2 regions of the Blautia sp. MSK.20.85 genome follow, and region 2 is predicted to be linked to the other one. Evidence: riboswitches for the same ligand, from Rfam matches in the RefSeq annotation. Region 2 holds a riboswitch; the other holds the start of a gene.
What was found. Region 2 has a riboswitch for ZMP and ZTP ahead of G5B12_RS02080 (IMP cyclohydrolase). Riboswitches for the same ligand answer to the same signal wherever they lie in the genome.
Positions count from the first base shown of each region.

Region 1: linked by a shared signal. The riboswitch ahead of G5B12_RS13920 (formate--tetrahydrofolate ligase) and the one ahead of G5B12_RS02080 (IMP cyclohydrolase) in region 2 are both predicted to bind ZMP and ZTP.

Region 1 is NZ_JAAIUN010000031.1:25,446-40,471, forward strand. Features, by position in the region: gene G5B12_RS13870 (MarR family winged helix-turn-helix transcriptional regulator) at 1-378, opposite strand, end outside; partial or broken gene G5B12_RS13875 (family 1 glycosylhydrolase) at 600-884, opposite strand; gene G5B12_RS13880 (hypothetical protein) at 836-1,444, opposite strand; gene G5B12_RS13890 (amino acid permease) at 1,616-3,703, opposite strand; gene G5B12_RS13895 (aspartate aminotransferase family protein) at 3,809-5,182, opposite strand; gene G5B12_RS13900 (PucR family transcriptional regulator) at 5,409-6,617, opposite strand; gene G5B12_RS13905 (MGMT family protein) at 6,624-6,932, opposite strand; gene G5B12_RS13910 (hypothetical protein) at 6,955-7,365, opposite strand; gene G5B12_RS13915 (Y-family DNA polymerase) at 7,366-8,907, opposite strand; gene G5B12_RS13920 (formate--tetrahydrofolate ligase) at 9,078-10,763, opposite strand; ZMP/ZTP riboswitch at 10,838-10,919, opposite strand; gene G5B12_RS13925 (4Fe-4S binding protein) at 11,098-11,952, opposite strand; gene G5B12_RS13930 (CD1871A family CXXC motif-containing protein) at 11,960-12,112, opposite strand; gene G5B12_RS13935 (TlpA family protein disulfide reductase) at 12,140-13,288, opposite strand; gene G5B12_RS13940 (response regulator transcription factor) at 13,494-14,171, shown strand; gene G5B12_RS13945 (sensor histidine kinase) at 14,168-15,026, shown strand, end outside.
Region 2 is NZ_JAAIUN010000002.1:179,144-194,169, reverse strand. Features, by position in the region: gene G5B12_RS02135 (fructose-bisphosphatase class III) at 1-996, shown strand, start outside; gene G5B12_RS02130 (hypothetical protein) at 1,057-1,878, shown strand; gene G5B12_RS02125 (helix-turn-helix domain-containing protein) at 1,960-2,175, opposite strand; gene G5B12_RS02120 (YifB family Mg chelatase-like AAA ATPase) at 2,372-3,901, shown strand; gene dprA (DNA-processing protein DprA) at 3,928-4,815, shown strand; gene topA (type I DNA topoisomerase) at 4,887-6,959, shown strand; gene codY (GTP-sensing pleiotropic transcriptional regulator CodY) at 7,107-7,892, shown strand; gene groES (co-chaperone GroES) at 8,233-8,517, shown strand; gene groL (chaperonin GroEL) at 8,565-10,184, shown strand; gene G5B12_RS02090 (DUF6106 family protein) at 10,302-10,805, shown strand; gene guaB (IMP dehydrogenase) at 10,873-12,327, shown strand; ZMP/ZTP riboswitch at 12,385-12,466, shown strand; gene G5B12_RS02080 (IMP cyclohydrolase) at 12,554-13,267, shown strand; gene G5B12_RS02075 (phosphoribosylaminoimidazolecarboxamide formyltransferase) at 13,298-14,482, shown strand; tRNA gene G5B12_RS02070 (tRNA-Gly) at 14,650-14,722, opposite strand; gene G5B12_RS02065 (lysozyme family protein) at 14,846-15,026, opposite strand, start outside.

The DNA.
Region 1 (15,026 bases), on a different contig from region 2:
TTCTTCTTCGGAAATCTCTGAAAGATAGGGCGCCAGACTGCTGAAATAATCCTGATCATACTTCCTGGAAAGCCTCTCTCCTTTTTCTGTTATGGAAATGTAAGTAACGCGCCCGTCATCCGGAGACATGAGCTTCTGAAGATATCCCTTTGCCTCCATTTCTTTCACTGTTCTGGTAACACCCGGACGCGGAAGGTTCATGGCATCACTGATATCAGAGAGCCGGATATCCTTTTTTTCTCTCTGCAGAGAATGGATCACATCCAGATACTGTATGTAGGATGGCATCACCCCCTGGGGCAGTGGCGGAAGCATATCCCGGATCCGCTTTGCCTGATAAAACGCATCAAACATCCGCTTGATCTTTTCATTTGTCATAAAAAAACTCCTCATATAATTATCCTCGTTAATTACCGTTGATAATTATATAAGAATTTCTGATTTTGTCAAGCCTTTTGACTTTAGCTCCAGCAAAGCTGCTGTATGATACCCGTCGTACCCTTCTCTTAAACTTTCACGCGTAATGTTTCGCAATTACCTAACTATAAAAAGTACCGGGCAGATCAAAATATCTCTGTCCGGTACTTTTTATGGAATCTTTACAGAATTTCCCCTTTTGATTCAATTACTTTCTTATACCAGTAGAAGGATTTCTTCGGTGTCCGTTTTAAGGTACCGTTTCCCTCATCATCTTTATCTACATAAATAAATCCATAGCGTTTTTTCATTTCACCAGTAGATGCGCTTACCAGGTCAATGCAGCCCTAGGAAGTGTATCCCAGCAGGTCTACACCATCTTCTTCCACCGCTGCTTTCATAGCTTTGATATGTTCTCTCAGATACTCGATCCGGTAATCATCTTCCACATATCCGTTTTCATCCGGTTCTCTTCCTCTGCGCTGTACCGCTCCTCCATCATCTTCTTTGCCCTTTTTACAAGATCATACAGCACAGCCATAACGATCACATATTCTATGGTAAAACCCAGAGTATAAGCTACAAACATCTGATTGCGGGATCTTCCAAGATACAGGACGTCATAAGTTCCCGCAGAATTGATATATACGGCAGCCACCATCACAAGATACGAAAAAATTCCGGTTTTTATCACCAATTCCGGTTCAAAATACAGGCACCCAAGTATCGGAACAAGCACATAGGTAATGTATACACCTATATGATTATTCGTTCCCAGTATTCCGATAAGCACCGCCGCCATAAAAAGCATATAGTCTCTCAGCAGCCGATCCGGCAAAAAACGTATCAGAATTCCCGGTGTGACAGCAATGATCAATTCAGCGATCAGTATAATCATCGTATATTCCTGTCCAAATTCAAAAATCCCTGTCCAGGAACACACAACCAGTGCCAGAATCGCTACTGTACATAACCGGTAGATCCTGGTCATAAGCTGATTGACCTGTTTCATATTTTTTTCAAGCATAAATTCTCCTCTGTATTTTGAGTCCCTTCAGTGTTCCAAATCCTTCCGGATTATATACTCGCTGCATACTCTTATTTTTATTGTTTCATAAAACAAATATAGAATCTTTATCAAAAAAAATACCCCATATTTTCATATATGGAGTATTTTTTCGATATAATTTTTCACATTTTAAGCTTCTTTTTCCAGATTTTCTGTCAGATTAAATTTCCGTTCCACCAGTTCTTCAATAAACTGTGCCGTTGCTTCCCAGCCCAGGAGGCTGCTGTTTAAGAGAATGTCACGGGTATGACGGTCGCCACGTTTTTTGCCGGTGATGTACTCGTGTCTTGCATGCTGAGATTTTTCCACATTTTCCCATTCTTCCTCTGCTTTGTGCTGGTTTAATCCTGATCTCTTCATAACGGAAGCAATCTCATCTTCTTTTGGTGCATAGATAAACACGTTCATTACATCGGAACTGTCTTTTAAGATATAATCACTGCTTCGGCCTACGATGACGCAGGAATTTTTTGCAAATTCGTGGATTGCCTGGAACTGGGCGTCAATAACACGATTGGAAAGGTTTGCATAGCGGACACCATAAGAAGTATCAAAAGCATAGCGGACGCCGATCCTAGTATCGGCTTCCTCTACCAGTCCTTTGTCAACACCGATTTCCTGTACGACTTTGTCCACCAGGTCACGGTCATAGTACTCAATTCCGAAATATTCCGCAACCATACGTGCGATCTCCGGTCCGCCGCTTCCGTATTCACAGCCAACGGTAATAACAAAGTGTCTGTCCGGATATTTTGCATCCGGAAGTGCAACCGTTTCTTCCGGTACTGCTTTTGTTTCGTCTACAATAAAGATATCACGGCCAAATTCCTCGCCGTATTTTCTCTTGGAATAGAAGTAAAAGAATACTCCAAGTGCAAGCCAGATTCCTACTACGACCCACTCCTGCCATACAAGTGCCGCGGAAAAAGATGCGGGAATAATATACAGAAGTGTCATAAATCCGGCCATGATCACTGCCATGGCTCCAACAAAGCCGCCAGCTTTTACCTTATAAGGCCTTTCCATCTCCGGTTTCTTTTTTCGGAGAATACAGAAGGAAATAGATACGAACATATAGGCAATAACACAGCCAAAAGATGCAGCATCAACCAGCCATACCAGAACGCCTCTTCCAAAAAACGGCGCTGCCACACAGGCAATTCCGCAGAGGATAATGGCTGCTTCCGGCGTTTTGTTTTTTCCAAGCTTTCCGAACATCTTCGGGATCATCAGGGATTCACCCATGGAATACAGGGCACGGCTTCCACCCATCAGGAAAGAGTTCCAGGATGTGATGATTCCACATAAACCTCCGATGATCAGAACCTTACCCATCAGCGGTGACCGGAACGCGATCTCAATGGCTTTTGCAGAGACCAGTCCGTTCTGGGAATTCATTTCCTGTGCAATGGCACTCTGCGGCATGATGTAGCAGACTGCAAAGATGATCAGCAGATACCAGGCTACTGCAAGGAAAATAGACAACAGCATGATCTTTCCGATCTTTTTATAAGGAACACTGATTTCCTCAGCTGCCTGAGGGATAACATCAAAACCAATAAAAAGGAATGGTGTCATGCAGGCAACTTTGAATACACTTCCCAGTGTATTTCCGGCGCCACTTTCCCACATCTGTCCTGTAATATTGGATGCATCACCGTTTACTGCGGAACCAACTACCAGAAGGATTCCGGCGATGGCAATGATCGCTGTCAGAACGGTCTGAAGAATGGCCGCTGTTTTTGCACCCTTGATATTGATGATCGTGATCAGGATTGCAACACCAACGCCAAGGATGATCGTTGTCAGATAAATATCTTTTCCTGCAATGGAATACAGGTACACCTGATTGAAATCCGGAAACAGATAGGTAATAACAGTCGGAAGTGCAGTGGCCTCAAACGCAGAGGTTGCCACATATCCGAGAATGATCATCCAGGTACATACAAAAGATCCGGTAGGACCCATGGCACGGTAACTGAATACATGCTCACCACCGCACTGCGGCATTGCAGAAGTCAGTTCCGCATAGGTAAGTCCTACAAAAAATACCATCAGACCACCGATCAGCATGGCAATCATAGATCCGGCAAAACCGGCGGTTGTGATCCAGTCTCCGGAGTTGATGACCCAGCCCCATCCGATCATGGCTCCAAAAGCAATGACCAGGATGTCCCAGGCTCCCATTACTTTATCAAACTTCGATTTCTGTTCCATATAAAACCTCCTCTTTTCCCACTCTAACAAGCAAAAATCCGCTGTCCTTTTTCCTGCATCCTTGCAGGCAGAACAGCGGATCTGTAATTTTTGTATTCTTTTTCTTTAAGCTTCCATTGCCTCTTTCAGAGATGCCTCAAAGATCTCCAGGCCTTTCTCCATCTGCTCATCGGTCATAGTGAGCGGTGCAAGGAAACGAACTACATTGCCTGCTGTTCCACAGTTCTCAAGAAGGAGTCCCTTCTGGATCGCATTCTGGATCAGCTTGGCTGTAAGCTCTGTTGCCGGTTCTTTTGTTTCTTTATCTTTTACAAGCTCAATACCGATCATAGCGCCAAGTCCACGTACATCACCGATCACCGGATATTTCTCCTGCAGCTCTTTGTAGCGTTTCATGACAACCTCGCCAATGTGTCTTGCTTTTCCTGCGTAATCGTCACGTTTCATGATATCCATAACAGCCAGTGCTGCTGCACAGGAAACCGGGTTTCCACAGAAGGTTCCACCGATGGTTCCTGCCGGTGCTGCATCCATAACTTCTGCTCTTGCTGTGATAGCGGAAATCGGAAGACCTGCACCAAGAGATTTTGCGGTTGTGATGATATCCGGTGCTGCGCCTGCTTCTGCCCAGTACTCAGATGCATAATATCTTCCTGTTCTGCAGTTGCCACACTGAACCTCATCTGCAATCATCAGAATTCCGTTGTCATCGCAGATCTTGCGGACTGCTTTTACCCACTCGATCGGTGCCGGGATGAATCCACCCTCGCCCTGGAACGGCTCAACGATCATGCAGGCGATCTCACTTGCAGGTGCTCCTTCGTCAAAGATTCTCTGAAGCTCATCAATATAATACTGAATTGCTTCAGCCTCTGTGTATCCTTTTGGTGCACGGTATACATATGGATATGGTGCACGGAAGATTCCTGCCGGGAACGGTCCCATACCCACTGCATATACTTTCTTGGCTGTCAGTGCCATGGTCAGGTTTGTTCTTCCATGGAAAGCACCTGTGAAACAGATCACGCCGCTTCTTTTTGTGAAGGCTTTTGCAATCTTGATGGCATTTTCATCACACTCTGCACCGGAGTTTGCAAAGTATGTTTTTTTCACATCTCCTTTGCATGGCATGATCTCATTTAATCTCTCAGCCAGTGTTACATAGCCGTCATGCACATATACATTGAAAATTGTGTGGAAATATTTTTCAGTCTGTTTCTTTACTGCCTCAATAACTTCCGGATGGGAATATCCGATATTCAGGACGCCGACACCGCCAACCCAGTCAAGGAATTTATTTCCGTCCATATCTTCAAACATGGCTCCTGATCCCTGTTTGATACAGATCGGATATGTTTTTCCGCAAAGTGCTTTCGGGATCGCTGCGTCTCTTCTGTCAAGAAGTTCTTTTGATTTCGGTCCTGGAACCTGCTCTGTTACAATCTCCGGTAATGCGGTTGCTAATTCTGCTGTTGTCATAATATTCTCCTCCTTTATCTGGTCACGGTTTTTCTGCCTGCCGGACTCCTCTCGGAGTTCTCTCCGGAAGCAAAAAAACAGGCGCCGGATGTGTTATCATCCGACGCCTTTGTCGTTTATCTGCTGTGTTATTTTGTTTTTTGATTTAGGTAGATTATAGCATTTTCCGGTACGAAATCAATAGGCCTGGTGTTGTATGTTTTTTGTGCACAGTGCACAATTTCTATTATCTGCGATACCGATATCGCCTGATCAGAAACGCCATCTTCAGCTCCAGGCAGGTATCCAGGTTTTCAAGATCGCATCCCAGGATCTCCCGGATCTTTTTCAACCTGTAATTTAAGGTATTCCTGTGAAGAAACATCTCTTCTGCCGTCTTTTTGGCATTGCAGCTGCAGTTCAGATAATTTTCCAGAGTTTCACTTAAGTTTCCATCGTTCAGTTCATCTGCCTGCAGCAGCTTTCCGATTTTTTCTTCCATATAAGTATCCAGGATTCTGGAATCGTCCACATGGGAAAGTAATGTATAGATTCCCTGATCCCTGTAAAAAAATATCTGCCCCTTCAATCCGGAAACTTCTGCTGCCCGAAGTGCTGAGGAAGCTTCGTTCCGGCTGTCTTTTACCTCATCCAGATACGCCCTACTGTTTCCGGCTCCGATCCGAAGCTCTATTCCATATTCCCGCTGTGTTCGGTCCACGATCCTGGCGAAAATTTCTTTTATATTGCTATCCTCCGCTTCTCTGTCCGGAAGCAGTGCAAGGATGGAGCCTGCCTGTGGAAGGATAAGGATATCCTGTTTTATGTAACTGGAAAACTCAGTACAGATCACACGCTTCACATTCCGTCCGGTTGTCAGGGAATCCTCGTTCTCCCATCCGCTTTCTATATTTCCGGACGCAAACGCAAATTCCGCTACAAAAAAACTCCCCTCCAGATCAATATTCAGATATCTGGCCTGTGCCATCACACGCTCCCGGCTTAAATGTTCTGCATCCAGAATAGAGGAAAACAGCTGCTCTGCGGCATTTCGGTCATTTTCTTCCAGAACAAGCCTGCGGCAGATGATCTGAGACAGATCGATCAGAGGATATTTCTCCGGAAGCTCAAAAAGAGGCAACGCTTTCTCTTCACAGTATTGCATCAGTTCCTCTGATATCTGGCCTTCATTGATTCCAAGAGCCGTAATTCCATGCCCATACATCTGCCGGATCATCTCCATCAGCTTCCGACTGTCATCCGTAACACTGGGATTGGTCAGAACTACAAATTCGTCTCCGTGGATATAGTTTTCGATCTTATATTCACTTTTTACACATTGCAGACAGTCTGCAAAATAAATCCATCGAACAGATTGCTCCAAACCGTTTTTTCCGGCTTTCAGCTTCAGAACCTCTGTAAGCTCCGGAATCTGCATCATATCTTTACAATTCATAAAGTTCTATTCCTCCCACTGGTGCCTTTTCATATCCACGCATCCATTTGCTTTAAATTCCACACCTTCGTCTTCCAGAAGTTCCCTCTGTTCTCTCCATCCTGGTGCAGTACGGCCTGCATGATTCACAACTCTGTGGCAGGGATATTTCCCATAAAATTCTGCCATGCTTAAAACTTTTCCTACAAGCCTCGAATTTTTATCCCAGCCGATGAGACGTGCAATCTGCCCGTAGGAAGCCACTTTTCCTGCCGGTATTTCTTCCACCACGGATAGTATTTCGTAGATCAGATCCTCATCCAGTATTTTTCCCATTGTTGTTCCTCCGAAGCATTTTTTATTTTATATCCACAATTCTTCCCAGGTCAATCTTCGTTCCATCTGTCAGAAAGATTTTCTGGCTGCAGTCGTCAATCTTTTTTATCTGCCCGGTGACGGTTACATAGGAGCCTCCCTCTTTCCGGTCATCCGGCTGGAAATAGATGATGGTGACGGACTCTGTTCTCTCCCTGTCGGCTATCAGCTGCCGGAGTTTTTCATCCAGTTCCTGCTTTTTGTCTTCGGAAAGCTGTACCCAGTTATCGGTGAGTCTGGCTGTTTCCCGGATTGCGTCTTCATAGCCGGTAAGGGCTGCAAAGGGGGAAAACTGTGCAGCTCGGTCATAGAGGGGCATCTGTGGGTGTGTTTTTGAAACATGGTGAGGCAGGTTTATGATGTCCTGGTATTTGCCTTTTGGTTTCTTTTCCATTTATGCTCTGTGACCTCCGATCTGGTTGTTCCGCTCTATGGTTGTGGAACCTTCCTGTAAGCTGCTGCCTTTCAGTATGGCATTTTTTCCGAATTTCTTTTTTACGGAAAGCATAGCTTCTTGGAGCTTTCGCTCTTTTTCCTGTTTTTCTTTTTCTGCTTTCTGTTCTGCCTCTGACACTTCTGATTTAAGGTAATCCGTGAACAGATTCATCTGCTGATATACGGGCTCTGCCGCTGCCAGTTTTTCATCTGTGAGCTGATTGGCTGTGATATAGACACGCCGGATCAGAAGTGTTTTATCCGTGATACGCTCATACAGGTCAAGGACTGCCTTCATGATCGTTGATGTGGATGAGGTTGGATTGTCCAAATTTACAGTTCCGTGACCATGTTTGGGAATTTTTCTTCCATAACGGTCTGTTTTTATTTCGCCCTGATATTTTTTCCTGCCGGAGGAAGATTTCAGATTGTCAATATCGTAGCCTATGGTAAGGACTATCTGACTGGTTACCAGCCTTTTTTCCACAAGCTGAAGAACCAGCATGTCTGTCATTTCACGTACGATCAGTTTCGCCTGTTCAAAATCACTGGGACAGTGCAGTACCTGACCGGAACCGATGCTGTTTGTTTCCGGTTTGTAGGCTTTGATCAGATCCATGGTCACCGGTTCGTATCCCCATGCATGATCAATCAGAAGTTCCGCGTTGATGCCGAATATTTTATAAAGAAGATCTTCATTATAGTAATCACGCACACCGCCCAAAGAGCATCTGGCAATGTCTCCCATCGTGTAAAGTCCTACTTCTTCCAGCTTCTTCCTGATTCCTGTGCCTACCCGCCAGAAATCTGTCAGCGGCCTGTGATCCCATAAAAGTTCCCGGTAGGACTGCTCCGTCAGTTCTGCGATACGCACACCATTTTCGTCTGGTGTTACATGTTTGGCCCCGATGTCCATGGCAATCTTACACAGATAAAGATTGGTTCCGATTCCGGCAGTTGCCGTGATCCCGGTCTCTTTCATTACATCGGAGATCATTTTTGCAGCAAGCTCTCTGGCTGTCATCTGATACATTCCAAGATAATGGGTGACGTCCATAAACACCTCATCTATAGAATAGACATGCATGTCCTCCGGTGCCAGATAACGGAGGTAAACGTTATAGATCCGGGTGCTGTAGTCCATGTACAACGCCATTCTCGGTGGTGCTGTCACATAGGAAACGGCCAGTTCCGGATGCGCTTTCAGTTCATCCGAAGACCAGGATTCTCCGGTAAAACATCTTCTTGGTGCTTTTGTGACACGTGCCTGATTGACTTCTTTTACACGCTGGACCACTTCAAAAAGTCTCGCTCTTCCTGGTATTCCATAGGCCTTCAAAGAAGGGGAAACTGCCAGGCAGATGGTTTTTTCGGTTCGTTCCCTGTCTGCCACAACAAGATTGGTGGTAAGTGGATTTAAGTTCCGCTCCTGACATTCCACGGAAGCGTAGAATGATTTCAGATCGATGGCTATATAGATATGATCTTCTTTTTTATCCATGGATACACCTCCGGAGTGTTTTCTTTTCTTATTATACCAGAAAATTTGTTCGATTATAGGTCTTTTTCTTATTTTTACATAAAAAACCTCCTCCGGTTTTTATTGCCGGAGGAGGTCTCTATCTGAATTCCCCTCAAAAATACTTTATAATTATATGTTTCCGGTTCTGCTTAGAAAAGTCCTGTGATCTTACCGCTCTCATCTACGTCAATCTTGGTTGCAGCCGGCACTTTTGGAAGACCTGGCATGGTCATGATCTCACCTGTCAGTGCAACAATAAATCCTGCACCTGCGGAAATCTTAAGATTTCTTACTGTTACCTCGAAATCTGTCGGAGCACCAAGCTTTGTCTGGTCGTCTGTTAAGCTGTACTGGGTCTTAGCTACACAGATCGGGCAGTTGCCAAATCCAAGTGCCTCCAGCTGTTTCGCCTGCTTCTGGGCATTTGCTGTAAGAACCACTTTCTTTCCACCGTAAACCTTCTGTACGATCTGGTTCAGCTTGTCCTCGATGGAGCCTTCCAGTTCATAAGCATATGTGAAATCATTCGGCTCTTCAACAAGACGGATCACTTCCTCAGCAAGCTTGATTCCGCCTTCGCCGCCTTTTGCCCATACCTCGGAAAGTGCTACGTTTACGCCAAGCTCTTTACATTTTGCTTCTACAAAATCAAGCTCTGCCTTGGTGTCGGTCGGGAATGCGTTGATAGCTACCACACATGGGAGTTTGTATACATTTTTGATATTGCTTACATGTTTCAGAAGGTTCGGGATACCTTTTTCAAGAGCCTCAAGGTTCTCATTGTTAAGATCTGCTTTTGCAACGCCACCGTTGTATTTCAGGGCACGTACAGTTGCTACGATAACAACAGCACTTGGTGTAAGTCCTGCCATACGGCACTTGATATCCAGGAACTTCTCAGCACCAAGGTCAGCACCGAAACCAGCCTCTGTGATGGCATAATCTGCAAGTTTCATAGCCATCTTTGTAGCGGTTACGGAGTTACATCCGTGAGCGATGTTTGCGAATGGTCCGCCATGAACAATGGCTGGAACATGCTCCAGTGTCTGAACAAGGTTTGGTTTCAGGGCATCTTTCAGAAGTGCTGTCATAGCACCCTCTGCATGAAGATCTCCTGCTGTTACCGGTTTCTGCTCGGAAACTTTGCCATAGGTGTATCCGATGATGATTCTGGAAAGTCTCTCTTTCAGATCTTTGATATCACTTGCCAGACAGAGAACTGCCATGATCTCCGATGCTACGGTGATGTCGTAACCGTCCTCACGCGGCATACCGTTTGTTCTTCCGCCAAGTCCGTCTACTACATTACGAAGCTGACGGTCGTTCATGTCAACGCATCGTCTCCAGGTGATCTTTCTCGGGTCGATGTTCAGTTCATTACCCTGGAAAATATGGTTGTCGATCATTGCTGCAAGAAGGTTGTTTGCCGCACCGATTGCATGGAAATCACCGGTAAAATGAAGGTTGATATCTTCCATCGGAACTACCTGTGCATAGCCGCCGCCTGCCGCACCACCTTTGACACCGAATACCGGTCCAAGGGATGGCTCACGAAGAGCTACCATAACATTTTTTTCAAGTCTCTGCATTCCATCTGCAAGACCTACCGTTGTAGTTGTTTTTCCTTCCCCGGCCGGTGTCGGGTTGATAGCTGTCACAAGAATCAGTTTGCCGTCTTTTTTGTCTGTTTCTTTCAGGAGATTATAGTCGATCTTTGCTTTGTATTTACCATACTGCTCCAGATATTTGTCATCAATACCTGCTTTCTCTGCAATCTTGGTAATTGGCTCCATTGTGCACTCCTGTGCAATCTCGATGTCACTTTTAAATCCCATAATGTTCTCCTTTCTCCGCTGCAACCGTCCGGATCTTTTTATCCCATAAAAAAGAGCAGTATCTGAAGTTTTTCAAATACTGCCCAGACGGTCGACTCATCGAATCTCCGGCTCCCTCGTGGTTATCCCACAACTCCGTCAGTCACCGAAGACTTTATTAATTTGATGATTGAATACTAACATATTTATTAGTACTTGTCAAGAAATTATCAAATTATTTTTTCACTTTTAAAGTGAGCTGAGTCTAATTTTCTGAATCATTCCAGTTTTCCGTACTATTCATCAGATACTGAATGTTATAAGGAAAATTCTATTTTTCGTCAATTAACGTAATTCATGTCTGATCTTTGCCTGCAAAACCACACCGGATTGCCTGTGTCGGACATATCTTTTTACACCTTCCACATCGGATGCACTCTGCACTGTTAGGATCCTCTGTCGGATCAACCTCCATCTGGCAGATATTTCTGCATTTTCCGCAGTGAACACATTTTTCTTTCTCTACTCTGTAACGAAAAACGGAAACTTTATTAAATACCGAATAAAAAGCTCCCAGCGGGCAGATATACTTACAGAATGGCCGGTATATCATAATTGATAAGATAATGGTGATCACCAGGATCGTATTTTTCCACATGTACAGCCAGCCTACTGCACTTCGCATGGATTTGTTCAGCAGCACCAGCGGGATACCTCCCTCCAGCGTTCCTGCCGGGCAGATCAGCTTGCAGAAATATGGTGCTCCCTGGCCCATGATATCTACTACAAACATGGGAAGTAGGATCACAAATACAAGAAAGATCACATATTTCAGTTTTCTCAAAAGCTTGTCTCCCCGAAATGTCCGGATCTTCTTTGGAAAAGGAATCTTGTTCAACAGATCCTGGATCAGTCCAAATGGGCAGAGAAATCCGCACACCAGTCTTCCAAGCAGCGCTCCTACAAAGATCAGAAATCCAGCTACATAATATGCCATCTTGAAGTTCCAGCTTCCGATCACAGCCTGAAGGGAACCAATGGGACAGGCCCCTCTTGCTCCGGGGCAGGAATAACAGTTCAGCCCCGGAACACAGACATTTTTCAGTTTTCCGGTGTATATCTTGCCAGTTATAAACCCTGATATGTGACTGTTTGTAAGGGCCGCCCACAATGCCTGGATCCCATGCCGCGGCCATTCATTTATTTTCATCTTCTTATTATCCAATGCCAATACACTCCATACAGATGTTGATCGCTTTTGTAAAAACTACAGATACCTCACCTCTGCAGATTCCCAGTATCATCAGTAAAATTCCAAAAACTGCCAGAGCAGGTCCGATCCACCTGGATTCTGTTATTTTCCGAATCATTTTTCCACTCTCCATAATAATCATCTTTTACTTTGAAACGTTTTTAAGCTCTTTTTCCACGATTTCCTTCCATTCGTCCAGTGTATGGCTTCCTGTATAGGTATCGCCTACAATGTTTCCATCTTTGTCAACAAAAAATGTTTCAGGAAATGCGGAAATCCCCTGCAGACGACCGTTCATCATAGTAGTATCCGGCATCAGGAACGGATATTCTGCTTTTGTTTTTTCCTGAAGAATGCCTGCTTTTTTTACTGCCTCCTCGTCCTGATTTCCCTTTTCATCTGTAGTATCAAGCACTACACCTGCTACTCCGACGCCTTTCTCTTTCATTTCTTTATAGAGCTCCTGAAGTTCCGGAATCTCTTTTACACATGGTGAGCACCAGGTTGTAAAAACATTTACCAACGTCAGGTCATAGTCACTGAACACTTTTTCTGTATATGTTTTTCCATCTATTCCTGTTGTTTCAAATTTTCCTACAGATTTTACATCCTCCGGGTTGCTGCTGGTATCCTGTGGCTGGTCAAACACGGAAATATTCTGATACGGTGTCATTTCCGTAATATCGGTTTTGATCTTTTCCAGCTCCTTTGTCAGCTTTTCATCTGCATCTTTGTTGGTGCTCAGATAATATTTGTATTTCCCGTCACTGCTGCTTCCAAGCTCTTTATGCTCTGTACAGCCGGTGATCTCATCCAGCTTTTTCTGTGAAGCTTCGTCATAAACGCCAATTGTACCGATTCTGTCCAGACCTGCCACCCAGTCGTCATATCCTGTTCCCATCTTCTGTATTTCGGCATTTTTCTGTTCCTCTGTCATTTTGCTCCAGCTTACGTAGGCATATGTCACTGCATTGGTCTGATTCTCAAAATCTTCCGTGGTAAGCATTGCAATGCTCTGGTCCTTGATCTGCTTTAACAGCTCCTTCGAAAGTGAAAGCTTCAGTCCCAGAAACGGATATTCATAAGAATCCTGTGCCTTGCAGGTTACGTCGGAAGGCTTAAATGTACCTGCTACTAGATCTGATGAAACTGCCTCTCCATCCACCATCATTGCCGCTCCGGGATCTGCTGTTTCCGTGCTTTCCGCCGCTGTTACCGGTACGCTTCCAAATGCAGATATTCCTAATACCGCTGCTGCCATAAGTGCTGTTATTTTCTGTGTTCTTAATTTCATTGTTTATGTTCTCCCTTCTGATATCACCGGCCCATATCCGGAACCAGCATATATTTTATATGTAAATCTTGCTCTCTGTAGCCTTACTATATCATCCCCTGTATAAAATCTCTGTTAAGAAATAAAAAAATTTACAGGAATTTTATGCTATACATGATATGATAGATAACAAAGCAAAATCAACTGTTTTTTAGGAGAATTTACTATGCATATATTGATAATCGAAGATGAAAAGCAGCTCTGCCAGTCTATTGCGGAGGGACTTCGCATGGATGGCTATGAAGCGGACACATGTTTTGACGGGGAGGAAGGACTGGAATTATGTCTGGTGGAAAATTATGATCTCATCCTTCTTGATCTGAACCTTCCAGGCGTTGATGGTCTGGAAATCCTGCGCCAGTTTCGGGAATCCGATACTTCCACTCCCGTTTTGATCCTCTCTGCCAGAGGACAGATCCAGGACAAGGTTGAAGGGCTTGATCTCGGTGCCAATGACTATCTCACAAAGCCTTTTCATTTTGAAGAGCTAGAGGCACGAATCCGAAGTCTGACACGAAGGAAATTTATCCAGCAGGATGTGTGTCTGCAATGCGGACGTATCAGCTTTGATACCCGTACAAGAAAGGCCAGTATCGATGAACTTCCTCTTTCTCTGACCCGAAAGGAAAGTTCTCTTCTGGAATATTTCCTTCTTCATCAGAACCGTATCATAAGCCCGGAAGAAATGATCGAGCATATCTGGGACGGAAGCGTCAACAGTTTCAGCAATTCCATTCGTGTCCACATTTCTTCTCTTCGAAAAAAGCTGCGCACGGCTCTCGGCTTTGATCCAATACAGAATAAGATCGGCCAGGGTTACATTTTAACGGAGGATATACAATGAAAAAAATAACCGGAAAGCTATCTCTTCAATGGCGTCTGACACTGATCACCGCACTGCTTATGACAGTCACCTGCATTCTGATGTATTTTTTTATCAGTCAGTCTGCAGTTGCCGGAATGGAGAATCTGGGAGATTACATGATACGGATCGATAACACAGACTCTGCTCCCATCACCTTTAATATGGATCCCTCCGTCTTATTTCCGGAGCTTTCCGATCAGCTGCAGCTGACCAAAAAACTTTTTCTCACCAAAGGACTCATGGTAACAGGGATCATCATCCTTCTCAGCAGTATCTGCACTTATTTTATCAGCCGTCAGGCATTACTTCCGCTTCGCAGACTCAGCCAGGAGGTAAACCAAATAGAGGTCCAGAACCTTTCAGAGGCTCTTGAAGTTCCTGCTACCAATGACGAAATTTCCCGCCTGACAATTTCATTTAACAAAATGCTCGCACGCCTGGATGAGGCCTTTACTGCACAGAAGCAGTTTTCTGCCAATGCAGCCCATGAGCTTAGGACTCCTCTTGCCGTTATCCAGACAAATCTGGAGGTCTTTGCCCGCAGGGAAGCACCTGCTTTACAAGATTATCAGGAGATTTTTGCCATGCTACAGGAACAGACCGGGCGACTTTCCCATCTGGCTGAAATCCTCCTGGATATGACCGGTGTACAGACTGTTGAACGTTCCGAAAGGATCTCTCTGGCAGCACTGACGGATGAGGTTTTCTGCGACCTAGCTTCCGTAGCGGAACAGAAAGAAGTTGAACTGATCCAGCAGGAGGGAGACTGCATCATTACCGGAAGCTATCTGCTACTGTATCGTGCTGTGTACAATCTTGTGGAAAATGCGATCA
Region 2 (15,026 bases):
CGGCACAAAGAGTTCCATATGGAAAGCCGTTGCCTGCTTCATAAGATCGATCCGAAAAAGGGAACGATCACACTTCCGGACGGAAAAGAATATCCGCTGACGGATACATATTTTCCTACCATTGACTGGAAAAAACCATATGAACTTACCACAGAAGAAAAAGATGTGATGGATCGTCTGGATTCCGCTTTCCGTAACTGTGAGAAACTGCAGAATCATGTCCGGCTTCTCCTGGACAAAGGAGGCCTTTACAAAACCTATAACGGAAATCTTCTGTTCCATGGAAGCATTCCGCTCAATGAAGATGGAAGTCTGAAAGAAGTCCAGATCTATGGAAAAACCTACAGGGGAAAAGAACTCTACGATGTGCTGGAGACTTATGTTCGCCGGGCATTTTTCTCGGTAAATGAGGATGAAAAGCGTAAAGGCAGGGACATCATGTGGTATATCTGGGCCGCCCCAAATTCTCCTTTATTTGGGAAAGACAAGATGACCACTTTTGAGCGTTATTTTATTAAAGATAAGGAAACGCATAAAGAAACAAAAAATGCTTACTATCATCTTCTGGAAAACGAGGAAGTTGTAGACAATCTGCTCCGTGAATTCGGGCTGGATCCGGAAAAAGGCCATATCATCAACGGCCATGTGCCGGTTCACCAGAGCGAAGGAGAGAGCCCTGTAAAATGCAATGGAAAAGTTCTTGTCATTGACGGCGGTTTTTCCAGACCATATCAGAAAGTTACGGGAATTGCCGGTTATACACTGGTCTATAACTCCTATGGACTGATCCTGTCTGCTCATGAGCCTTTTACTTCCGCAGAAGAGGCAGTAGCCAAGGAACAGGATATTGTTTCCAACCGGGTGGCAGTTCATTACAATAACAAACGTACACTGGTAGGAGATACGGATACAGGAGCTGCTCTGAAGGAGAGGATCAGTGAGCTGATCCAGCTTCTGGAAGCTTACAGAAAAGGTATTATCAAAGAAAAGAAATAAACAGAAACGGGAAATACGCAGAGGATTTCTGATATGTTATAGTAAACAGAGGTGATGCAGATGAAAAAAAACAAAAGAAGAAAAAAGCGGCTGAAAACAGCTCTGATCCTGCTGATCATTCTGTTTATCCTGGCAGGATTCGGGGGTATGCTGTTTGTCTCCCACAAGAATAAAATTGAAAAAGAACAGCGAAAAGAAGCAGCACTGGCAGCATTGGACAGTATTCCGGAAATAACAGCGACACCGGCAGCAACAGCCACGCCGGTCCCCACAGCTACGCCGACACCGTCGCTGACACCGGTACCAACCATTCTTCCGGCTTTTGAACCGGAGAATTATCAGGGAACCTGGTATAGTGAAGATGGACTGACAACGATCGATATTTATGATATCAGCCTGAAATCTGTTTCTTTTACGTATAAAAGGATCAATGGAAAAAATCATTCGCTGAGTGTGGAAGCGGATGTAACTGCTGAAGTGGCCGGAAATGCCACACAGTTTTATCTGAAAGATTCCGATGGAAACAAAGCAAAGGGAGAATTTGTTTTTGATAAGAGTGGAGAATTTTATGTAAAAGTTAAAACTTATAAAAGGGCAGATGGTTCACTGACTTATCCGAAGACAGAATCGATCATGACAAGGGAGGCGCCGGCAGAAGATGCCGGATCGACAGAACAGGAAAATGCCGGAACGGAAGCGGCTTCTGATACATCAGATGCAGAGACATCTTCCGGATCATCCACAGAAGTAAACAGTACTGATGCTGAAAATGCTTCTGATGCGAATGCATATTACAGTGAAAGTGAAGATACTTCGTCCCAGGATGACACAGGTATATATGGAATCCCTTATGGCGAAGAAGAAACATATTATACTGAATAAATAAAGAATCCCCGGATCTGTAACAGTAAGGGAATCCTGATAAAGGAATTTCCCGAACTGTTTCAAGTTCCGGGGATTTCTTTATTTGATCATTTTTTTTCGGTCCGTACGGCCGACGAGATAGTCGATACTGGTGTCGTAATAATTTGCCAGCCGGATAAGCATTTCGATAGGAATATTACGGGATCCCGTTTCATAATGGGAATAAGAACGCTGACTGATGTGAAGGATTTCACTTAATTCTCTCTGAGAGAGATCTGCGTCTGTACGTAAATCCTGAATACGCTGAAATTTCATTGTGCTCACCTCTTCTTTCTATAGGAAGTATAAAACAGAACGAATTGCACTCTTGCAAAAGAGAGCAAAATGGACTATACTAAATTTATTATCTTCTTTTATTCAGAAAATGTCTATCTGAAATTTTCCCATTAATAATTGAAAAGACGAGAGATCTGAAGATCGGGTTCGGATTTTTCTCGCAGAAAGGACGAATTTGTTCGCAAGTGTATTATCAGCGGCGATTTTTGGCATGGAAGTGCGGGAAATCCAGGTTGAGGCAGATGTCAGTGATGGTTTGCCTTCTTTTACCATGGTTGGTTTTCCGTCTGCACAGGTAAGGGAGGCACAGGAGAGAGTTCGGACTGCATTTAAAAACAACCGGCTCAGCCTGCCTCCAAAGCGGGTAACAGTAAATTTTGCCCCGGCAGATATGAAGAAAGAAGGGGCCGGGTTTGATCTTCCGGTAGCTGCGGCAGTGCTTGCGGCTGCCGGGATCCTGAAACCGGAATTACTGAGCAGAGTTCTGGTTGTAGGAGAGATCAGCCTGAATGGAGAAATCCATGGTGTTTCCGGAATCCTGCCTCGTGTGATCCGTGCAAGAGAACTGGGGTTACGATTTTGCATTATTCCGGAAGAAAATATCCGGGAAGGAAAACTGGTACGGGATATGCAGGTGTTTGGGGTAAAAACGCTGGGAGATATGATCCGCTGTCTGAAAGAGCCGGAAGCATATCTATACACAGAAGAGAAAGAGATGGATATACAAGACGATCCAACGGAAAACAGGATTGATTTTGCGGATGTATGCGGACAGGAAGGAGCAAGGCGGGCAGCAGAGATCGCTGTAAGCGGTTTTCATAATATTTTGCTGATCGGTCCTCCAGGTTCCGGAAAAACCATGCTGGCAAGACGCCTGCCGACGATCATGCCCAGACTGACTTTTGAAGAGAGCCTGGAGATCACGAAAGTGTACAGTGTGGCAGGACTTCTTACAGAAAGTGACCCTCTGATCAGGGAGAGGCCTTTTCGCAGCCCTCATCATACCAGTTCCCCACAGGCACTGGCAGGAGGCGGAAGGGTTCCGGGACCGGGAGAAATTACCCTCGCACACAGAGGCGTTCTCTTTCTGGATGAGATGCCGGAATTTTCAAGAAAGAGCCTGGAGATCCTGCGTCAGCCCCTGGAAGATAAGGAAATCCATCTGTCCAGAGCGGCAGGAACCTATACGTTTCCTGCGAGTTTTATGCTGGCAGCAGCAATGAATCCCTGCCCCTGCGGATTTTATCCGGATATGAACCGATGCCGCTGTACTCCGGGAGAGATCACGCATTATCTGGGGAAAATCAGCCAGCCACTTCTGGAACGCATAGATATCTGCACAGAAGTTCCGTCGGTGAGTTTTTCGAAGATGAAGAAACGGACACCAGGAGAGCCTTCCGCAAAAATACGGGAAAGAGTAAAAACTGTCCAGGAGATTCAGAGAAAACGTTACCAAAAAGAGAAATTTTGTTTTAACGGAGAGCTTGACGGAAGAAATCTGGAAAAATACTGTGTTATGACAGCAGAAGCGGACAGACTGCTGGAACAGGCATATGAACAGTTTCGGTTCAGTACAAGAGCTTATCATAAGATCTTAAAAGTAGCCAGGACTATTGCGGATATGGAAGAAGCAGAAAAGATCCTGCCGGAGCATATCGGGGAGGCTCTTGCCTATCGGGCTTATGATAAAAAATACTGGTCATAAAACAGCAGAAAGGAAGGTACTTTATAATGGAAGAAATACAGAAAACAGAGATCCATTATGTGGAAAAAAACAGCAGCATTTATCCGGCAAGGCTTCGGGAACTTTCCGGTATGCCAAAACAGTTATATTATATTGGAAGATTTCCGGAAGATAATAAACCGACAGCAGCGATCGTTGGGGCCAGATTATGCAGTGCCTATGGAAGGATACAGGCATTTCGGTACGGGAAATTTTTGAGCGAGCACGGGGTACAGGTGATCAGCGGTATGGCAGCAGGAATCGATGCGGAGGGCCATAAAGGTGCACTGGAAGGAGGAACGCCTACATTTGCGGTACTTGGAAATGGTGTGGATATCTGCTATCCTTCATCCAGCCGTGGGATTTATCGGAGGATTCCGCAGAAGAACGGAGGGATCATCAGTGAGTATGAACCTGGGACCAGAGGCAGGGCTTATCATTTTCCGGCAAGGAACCGGATCATCAGCGGACTTGCAGACCTGGTGCTTGTAGTGGAAGCAAAAGAAAAGAGCGGATCACTGATCACTGCGTCCTGTGCTCTGGAACAGGGGAAAATGGTCTATGCCATTCCGGGAGCAGTAAATGATGCGTTGAGCCGTGGATGTCATAAGCTGATTTATGATGGAGCGGGAATCGCCTACTCTCCGGAAATACTTCTGGATGAGTGGGGACTGTCTGTGAAAAAAATGACAAATTTGTCGGGGAAAACCAAGATAGGACTTGCAACGGATTTGGATTTGGTGTATAGTTGTCTCGATTTACGACCAAAAAATCTGGATCAGATTATCAGAAAAACCGGTTTTTCACCGGGAAAAACAGCCGGTATCCTGGGACAGCTCATGCTGATGGGATTGGTGAAGGAAACCGGAAGACAGAATTATATCAGACTTGAATAACCGCCTTTTTGCCGGTAGCAGTGAGATTTTTTACACCGGACAGAAGGCAGAATAAGATTAGGAGAGGTAAAATGGCCAAAAATCTGGTGATAGTAGAGTCACCTGCTAAAATGAAAACAGTAAAAAAGTTTCTGGGGGCAAATTATACAGTAGAGGCATCCAATGGCCACGTAAGGGATTTTCCAAAGAGCCAGTTTGGTATTGATGTAGACAATGATTTTGAACCCAAGTACATTACGATAAGAGGAAAGGGAGAGCTTCTTGCAAAACTCCGTAAAGAAGCAAAAAAAGCAGATAAGATCTATCTCGCAACGGACCCTGACCGTGAAGGAGAGGCAATCTCCTGGCATCTGATGCAGGCACTGAAAACAGATACTTCAAAGATGCACAGAATTACATTTAATGAAGTAACAAAAACAGCAGTCAAGGCGTCCATCAAACAGGCCAGAGAGCTGGATATGAATCTTGTGGATGCACAGCAGGCCAGACGTATGCTGGACCGTATGGTAGGTTATACCATCAGCCCACTTCTCTGGGCCAAAGTAAAAAGAGGATTAAGTGCAGGCCGTGTGCAGTCTGTAGCACTGCGTATCATCTGTGACCGAGAAGATGAGATCAACGCATTCATTCCGGAAGAGTACTGGAGCCTGGAAGGTGAATTTCAGGTAAAAGGTGAAAAGAAGCCGTTAACGGCCAAGTTCTATGGAACTGATAAAAAACTTCCGATCAAAAACCGCCAGGAAATGGATGAAATCCTGAAAAATCTGGAAAACTGTAAATATGAGATCACAGAAGTAAAAAAAGGCGAGAGGATCAAAAATGCTCCGCTCCCGTTTACAACCAGTACACTGCAGCAGGAAGCGGCCAAGACTCTGAATTTTTCCACACAGAAAACCATGCGTCTGGCACAGCAGTTATATGAGGGTGTTGATGTCAAGGGAAGCGGCACAGTAGGTCTGATCTCTTATCTGCGTACAGATTCCACCCGAATTTCCGAGGAAGCAGATGCAGCAGCAAGAACCTACATTTCTGAACAGTACGGACAGAATTATGTTTCTCAGACAGAAAAGACAGTCAAAAACGGACAGAAGATCCAGGATGCCCATGAGGCAATCCGCCCTACAGACATTACAAGGACACCGGTTCTTGTGAAAGAATCTCTCACCAGAGATCAGTTTCGTCTGTATCAGCTGATCTGGAGACGCTTTGCGGCCAGCAGAATGGCACCGGCACGTTATGAGACTACATCTGTCAAGATCGGAGCCGGCGAGTATGTATTTACGGTTGCGGCATCCAAGGTTGCGTTTGATGGTTTTATGTCTGTGTATACAGAAGAGGGCGATGACAAAAAAGGCAATATTTTAAGTCAGAGCCTGGAAAAAGGCATGGAGCTGAAACTGAAAGAACTGAAACCGGAACAGCATTTTACACAGCCACCGGCACATTATACAGAGGCATCACTTGTAAAAACCATGGAAGAACTGGGAATTGGACGCCCGAGTACCTATGCGCCGACGATCACAACGATCATCAGCCGACGCTACGTATCAAAGGAACAGAAAAATCTTTACGTTACAGAGCTTGGTGAAGTTGTTAACAATATTATGAAACAGGCATTCCCGAGTATTGTGGATGTAAACTTTACAGCTACCATGGAGGGACTTCTGGACTGCGTGGAGGCAGGCACTGTGCAGTGGAAGACTGTTGTACGTAATTTCTATCCGGATCTGAAACATGATGTGGATGAGGCGGAGAAAGAACTGGAGAAAGTTGATATCCAGGATGAGGTTACAGATGTAGTCTGCGACAACTGTGGCCGTAACATGGTAATTAAGTATGGTCCACACGGAAGATTTCTTGCATGCCCGGGATTCCCGGACTGCCGTAATACGAAACCATATTATGAAAAGATTGGTGTTGCATGTCCGAAATGTGGCGGTGAAATTGTCATGAAAAAAACGAAAAAGGGCAGAAAATATTACGGATGTGAGAATAATCCGGAATGTGATTTTATGTCCTGGCAGAAACCATCCGCAAAGAAATGTCCGAAATGTGGCAATTATATGCTCGAAAAGGGAAATAAGCTGGTTTGCAGCCAGGAAACCTGCGGATATGTGGAACAGAAACCAAAAGATGAAGATTGATGGAATAAATGCTTTTCTACCAATTTTCAGAAAATCCCGTTAAAAATAAAAAAAATATAAAAATGTCTTGTAAATTTCCAGAATAACGTGTAATATTAGACTAGAAAAACGATTTCTTTCAAGGTACGAAAGTGAAAGGAGGAAAAAATGAGCGTTCAGTTGCTAGATAAAACTAGAAAAATCAATAAGCTTCTGCATAACAGCAGCTCAAGCAAGGTAGTGTTTAACGACATTTGCCAGGTGCTCATGGAAACCTTAAGTTCCAACATCCTGGTACTCAGTAAGAAAGGTAAGGTTCTGGGAGTCAGTATCTGTCCGGGCGTAGATGAGATCACAGAGCTGATCGATGATAAGATCGGCGGACATATTGATCCGTTATTGAACGAGAGATTTCTTGGCGTTCTTTCTACCAAGGAGAATGTCAATCTCCAGACACTTGGCTTTGAGCATGTACCAGGGAATTATCAGGGAATCGTAAACCCTATCGATATTGCAGGTGAGAGACTGGGAACATTATTTATGTATCGTAACGATCATCCGTATGATATTGAAGATATTATTGTCAGTGAGTACGGTACAACTGTTGTAGGTCTGGAAATGATGCGTGCGGTTCATGATGAGAATGCGGAGGAAGACAGAAAGCAGCAGATCGTGAAATCTGCGTTCAGTACCCTGTCCTTCTCAGAGCTTGAGGCGATCATCCATATCTTTGATGAACTGGATGGAGACGAAGGCATCCTTGTTGCCAGTAAGATTGCTGACCGCGTAGGTATCACCAGATCTGTGATCGTAAATGCACTGCGTAAATTTGAGAGTGCAGGTGTGATCGAGTCCCGTTCTTCCGGTATGAAGGGAACTTACATTAAGGTTCTTAATGAAGTAATCTTCGACGAGCTTGAGGAGATCAAGGCACAGAGAAACAAAAAGGCATAATGCGATCTGCATTATCTGCCGACTGATAATATAAGATAAAGAACGTGACGAAAGAGACTACCCGTTATTGTGGGCAGTCTCTTTTTTACTGAAATTCTTTTGCAGGATCGCATAAAAGGAAAGTGTATCTTTTTAGAAAAAATCAAAATAAATAATGAAATTAAGAAAATAAGAGAAAACAAGAGTATAAAAGAGATATAAAGAGAATAAACTAGAAATAGTATATCTTAAAAGAGTTGCGAAAAAACGTGAAATTCACTAATATAGCCATAGTGATTAGCACTCGTAGAAAGTGAGTGCTAGCAAACGAAAATGGAACTGATAAGGAGGAACATAGATCATGAAGTTAGTACCTTTAGGCGACAGAGTAGTATTAAAACAGGTTGAGGCAGAAGAGACAACAGCATCCGGAATCGTACTTCCGGGACAGGCACAGGAGAAACCACAGCAGGCAGAAGTTATCGCAGTTGGTCCTGGCGGAGTTGTAAATGGCAAAGAAGTAAAGATGGAAGTAGAAGTCGGAAACACTGTTATTTACTCCAAATATGCAGGAACAGAAGTTAAGATGGATGGTACGGATTACATCATTGTAAAACAGGAAGATATCCTGGCAGTTATTAAATAATATAAACATCTTATCGTATATCAATATAAATAGGAGGTCATTTTATCATGGCAAAAGAAATTAAATATGGCGCAGAAGCAAGAGCAGCACTTGAAGCTGGTGTAAATAAACTTGCAGATACAGTAAGAGTAACACTTGGACCGAAAGGAAGAAACGTAGTACTTGATAAATCTTTCGGTGCTCCGCTTATCACAAACGATGGTGTTTCCATCGCAAAAGAGATCGAGCTTGAGGACGGATTCGAGAACATGGGTGCTCAGATCATCAAGGAAGTTGCATCCAAGACAAACGATGTAGCAGGTGATGGTACTACAACAGCGACTGTACTTGCTCAGGCAATGGTTCATGAGGGAATGAAGAACCTGGCAGCAGGTGCCAACCCGATCATCCTCAGAAAAGGTATGAAAAAAGCAACAGATGTTGCAGTAGAAGCGATCAAGAACATGAGCCAGGCAATCAACGGCAAAGAGCAGATCGCTAACGTAGCAGCAATCTCTGCAAGTGATGAGCAGGTTGGACAGCTTGTTGCTGATGCTATGGAGAAAGTTTCCAAAGACGGTGTTATCACTGTTGAGGAGTCCAAGACCATGCATACAGAGCTTGACCTTGTAGAAGGTATGCAGTTTGACCGTGGATATATTTCCGCATACATGTCCACAGATATGGAGAAAATGGAGGCAACTCTTGATGATCCGTACATCCTGATCACAGACAAGAAGATCAGCAATATCCAGGAGATCCTTCCACTTCTTGAGCAGGTTGTTCAGGCCGGTGCGAAACTTCTCATCATCGCTGAGGATGTTGAGGGTGAGGCCCTTACAACTCTGATCGTCAACAAACTGAGAGGAACCTTCCAGGTAGTAGCTGTAAAAGCTCCTGGCTATGGTGACAGAAGAAAAGAGATGCTTCAGGATATCGCGATCCTGACAGGCGGACAGGTGATCTCCGATGAGCTTGGTCTTGACCTGAAAGAAGCTAAGATGGAGCAGCTTGGACGTGCAAAATCTGTTAAAGTTGCAAAAGAGAACACAGTTATCGTTGATGGTCTCGGTGACAAAGATGCCATTGCAAAACGTGTTGCACAGATCCGTGCTCAGATCGAGGAGACAAAATCCGAGTTCGATAAAGAGAAACTTCAGGAGAGACTTGCAAAACTGGCTGGCGGCGTAGCTGTTATCCGTGTAGGTGCTGCTACTGAGACAGAGATGAAAGAAGCAAAACTTCGTCTTGAGGATGCTCTTGCAGCAACAAGAGCAGCTGTTGAGGAAGGTATCATCGCAGGTGGCGGATCTGCTTACATCCATGCTTCCAAAGAGGTTGCAAAACTTGCAACAACACTTGAAGGAGATGAGAAGACAGGTGCTTATGTGATCCTGAAAGCTCTTGAGGCTCCGCTGTTCCACATCGCTGCAAACGCAGGACTGGAAGGCGCTGTTATTATCAACAAAGTAAGAGAGTCTGAGATCGGTACAGGCTTCGATGCTCTCAATGAGAAATACGTAAACATGGTTGAGAACGGAATCCTTGATCCGGCTAAGGTTACAAGAAGTGCTCTTCAGAATGCTACAAGTGTTGCATCTACACTCCTTACAACAGAGGCTGTAGTTTCCACAATCAAAGAAGATACTCCGGCTCCGGCTGCAAACCCGGGAATGGGAATGATGTAATTATCAGCTGAGCAGGTGAAATAATTAATTCACAAAATGAGAGGGCCTGCGCCATAGACGCGGCTCTCTTTTTGTGTTATAATCAAAAAGTCAGTAAATTACGAAAGGAAGAAACAAATGAGTGACTTATATTCAGAGCTTCTGGTAAAAAAGAAGCAGACAGCGAAAGATCTGGTTGTGAAATACGGTCTGATAGCGCTGACGGTGATCATGGTCCTGGGAGGCCTTGTGCTGAATGTACTTTTGCTGGTACCGGCTATTGCACTTGGTATTGCATGTTATTTTGTAATACCGAAGACAGATCTGGAGTACGAGTATCTGTTTGTTAACGGAGAACTGGACATTGATATGATCATGTCAAAATCAAAAAGGAAAAGAGTGAAATCGCTCCAGCTTGCGGAGGCAGACCTTGTGGCACCATTAAAGTCCCACAGAATGGACTATTATAATGGCAATCAGAAGATGAAAGAGTATGATTTTTCATCAGGAATTGAGGATCATAAACGCTATGCAATGATCATAAGAGACAGTGGAGAAACCTGCAAAGTGATCCTGGAACTGGATGACGCACTTGCAAACACCATGAAAAATTCTGCACCAAGTAAAGTTTTTTTGGATTGACATGAATCTTGTTTTTTGTTACACTAGTTCACAAATTTAAAATATCTTACACAAGGGAGGAAATGCAATGGGTACTATTATTGGTGAAGGCATTACGTTTGATGACGTCCTTCTGGTTCCGGCTTATTCTAAAGTGATTCCGAATCAGGTAGATGTTTCAACGTATTTAACCAAGAAAGTAAAGCTGAATATCCCCATGATGAGTGCGGGAATGGACACAGTTACAGAGCACAGAATGGCAATTGCCATGGCCAGACAGGGTGGTATCGGTATCATCCACAAGAATATGTCCATCGAAGCACAGGCAGAAGAGGTTGATAAGGTTAAACGTTCTGAGAACGGTGTTATTACAGATCCATTTTATCTTTCACCGGAGCATACACTGAAAGATGCCAATGATCTGATGGCGAAATACCGTATTTCCGGTGTTCCGATCACAGAAGGCAGAAAGCTTGTAGGTATTATCACAAACCGTGATCTTAAATTTGAGACAGATTTCAGCAGAAAGATCAAGGAGTGCATGACTTCTGAAGGACTGATCACAGCTAAGGAAGGAATCACACTTGAGGATGCCAAGAAGATCCTTGCGAAATCCCGTAAGGAGAAATTACCCATTGTAGATGACGACTTTAATTTAAAAGGACTCATTACCATCAAGGATATCGAGAAACAGATCAAATATCCGCTTGCAGCCAAGGATGCACAGGGACGTCTTCTCTGTGGTGCGGCAGTTGGTATCACAGCCAATGTACTTGCACGTGTAGATGCACTTGTGAAAGCGAATGTGGATGTAATCGTAATTGATTCCGCACATGGTCATTCTGAGAATATCTTAAAAGCAGTCCGCGAGATCAAGGCTGCATATCCGGAACTTCAGGTTATCGCAGGTAACGTTGCAACAGGAGCAGCTACCAAGGCACTGATCGAAGCTGGTGTAGATGCAGTTAAAGTTGGTATCGGACCTGGATCTATCTGTACCACACGTGTTGTTGCAGGTATCGGTGTACCGCAGGTTACTGCTGTTATGGATTGCTATGAAGTAGCCAACAGCTACGGAATCCCGATCATCGCAGATGGTGGAATCAAGTATTCCGGAGACATCACCAAGGCTATCGCGGCAGGCGCCAATGTCTGCATGATGGGCAGCATGTTTGCTGGATGCGATGAGAGCCCGGGAACATTCGAGCTCTATCAGGGAAGAAAATATAAAGTATACCGTGGAATGGGATCTATTGCAGCTATGGAGAACGGCAGCAAGGATCGTTACTTCCAGGAGAACGCCAAGAAGCTTGTTCCGGAAGGTGTTGAAGGACGTGTTGCATACAAAGGACACGTTGAGGATACCGTATTCCAGTTAATTGGCGGTTTAAGATCCGGTATGGGTTACTGCGGAGCAGAGAACATTGAGAAGCTGAAAACAACAGGCAGATTCATTAAGATCTCCGCTGCATCTCTCAAGGAGTCACATCCACATGACATCCATATCACAAAAGAGGCTCCAAACTACAGCGTAGACGAGTAAAGAATATTTCAGAAAATAGGGACTTGAAAATTCAGAAGAAGTATTGTAGTATAACAACAGAAGCTGCATGACTGGCGGAAAGTAGGATTACCTACAGGGAGTGCAGTGAAATGAGAAGCCGACCGCCTGGGCAGCCTGATAAAGGGGTGTCCAGGCGGTTTTTTGTTACCTGTTAATACCTGGAATGATCCCCGGGCCTTACATTAGACGAGGAGGACTGTGAAAAATGACTACATTTTCACTTGAAAAAGAACTGAAAGAGAATTCCTACCCAGGAAGAGGAATTGTGATCGGACGTTCCGCTGACGGAAAGCACGCTGTTACCGCATATTTTATCATGGGAAGAAGTGAGAACAGCAGAAACCGTATTTTTGTTGAGGATGGTGAGGGAATCCGCACACAGGCATTTGACCCGTCCAAACTTACAGACCCGAGCCTGATTATTTATGCACCGGTACGTGTCCTTGGAAACAAGACGATCGTAACAAACGGTGATCAGACAGATACCATCTATGAGGGCATGGACAGACAGCTTACTTTTGAGCAGTCTCTCCGAAGCAGAGAATTTGAGCCGGATGCACCGAATTATACACCTCGTATTTCCGGTGTTCTTCATGTGGAGAACGGAAAATTCAGCTATGCAATGTCTATCTTAAAGAGTAACAATGGAAATCCAGATTCCTGCCTCCGTTATACATTCGCTTATGAGAATGCGGCAGCAGGACAGGGACGCTTCATTCATACTTATAAATGTGACGGAAACCCGCTTCCAAGTTTTGAGGGAGAGCCGAAGCCGGTAGAGATTCCGGATGATATTGATGATTTTACAAACCTTCTCTGGGAGAGCCTGAATCAGGACAATAAAGTTTCCCTGTTTGTCCGTTTCATTGACATTGAAACAGGTAAATATGAATCCAGAATTGTAAACAAGAATAAATAATCAATATCGCAGAGAACGGAGGATTTTTCTATGAAAGAATTACAGTTAAAATACGGATGCAACCCGAATCAGAAACCATCCAAGATTTATATGGCAGACGGAAGTGACCTTCCGATCCAGGTACTTTCCGGAAGACCGGGCTATATTAACTTCCTGGATGCGTTTAACGGCTGGCAGCTGGTACGTGACCTTAAGAAAGCAACCGGACTTCCGGCAGCAACTTCTTTTAAACATGTATCTCCGGCAGGCGCTTCCATCGGACTTCCGCTGAATGAGACACTGGCCAAGATCTACTGGGTAGATGATATGGACTGGAAGGATTTTTCCCCGCTTGCATGTGCGTATGCAAGAGCAAGAGGTGCAGACCGTATGTCATCTTTCGGTGATTTCATTTCTCTTTCTGATGTCTGCGACAAGGATACCGCAATGTTGATCAAAAGAGAGGTTTCGGATGGTGTGATCGCACCGGGATATACAGAGGAAGCACTGGAAATCCTGAAACAGAAGAAAAAAGGCAACTACAATGTAATCCAGATCGATGAAAATTATGTTCCGGAGCCACTGGAGCACAAGCAGGTATTTGGTGTTACTTTTGAGCAGGGACGCCAGGAGCTTGCAATCAATGATGAACTGATCTCCAATATTGTAACAGAAAATAAAGAGCTTACAGAGGAAGCCAAAAGAGATCTGAAAGTTTCTCTGATCGTTCTGAAATACACACAGTCCAATTCCGTATGCTTTGTAAAAGATGGACAGGCGATCGGCGTTGGTGCAGGTCAGCAGTCACGAGTTCACTGCACACGTCTTGCAGGTCAGAAGGCAGATAACTGGTATCTCCGTCAGTGCCCGAAGGTGCTGAATCTTCCGTTTAAAGATACCATCACACGTGCAGAGAGAGACAATGCCATCGATGTTTACATTGGGGAGGAGTATATGGATGTTCTTGCAGATGGTGCATGGGAGAAAACATTTACCGAGAAACCGGAAGTGTTTACAAGAGAAGAGAAGCGTGCATGGCTGGATGGCCTTACAGATGTGACTCTTGGTTCAGATGCATTCTTCCCGTTCAGTGATAATATTGAGCGTGCACATAAGAGTGGCGTGAAATATATTGCAGAGCCAGGCGGATCTGTCCGCGATGATGCAGTTATCGATACCTGCAATAAGTATGGAATGGTAATGGCATTTACAGGAATCAGACTTTTCCATCACTAAAATATATGAGTATGTAATAAGACAGAATAAGAATGTCTGCCTTATATAAAAGATCCCGGATCAGGATTCCTTTCAGGAAGTTCCGATTCGGGATCTTTTTGCATGGTTCAGCTATCGTATTTTTTATGGCATAAAAAAAGAACTCTGAATGATTCAGAGTTCCGAAGAGCGATAGACGGGGCTCGAACCCGCGGTCTCGACCTTGGCAAGGTCGCGCGTTACCAACTACGCCACTATCGCATGTGTCTTATCTTACGAGATGTTTCCCTCATCGACAAGACATATATTAGCATAGTTTTTATGGTATGTCAAATCTTTTTTTTGATTTTTTTGAAAAATTAAAAAAAAGAAGACATTTCAAGATCAGGATGTTTCAGATCCGCTGCTTGTATGATAATAGCGAAGTACGTGATCAGGATAATACTGGTCACCGTAATCCCATGGCCCTGCCGGATCGTGAAGAGGATCATCTTCATCACGTTGTCTGCCACCACTTGCCATCTGGGCGAATGCCTGGGCGCTTTCAGTTGTCCAGGAAGTTTCT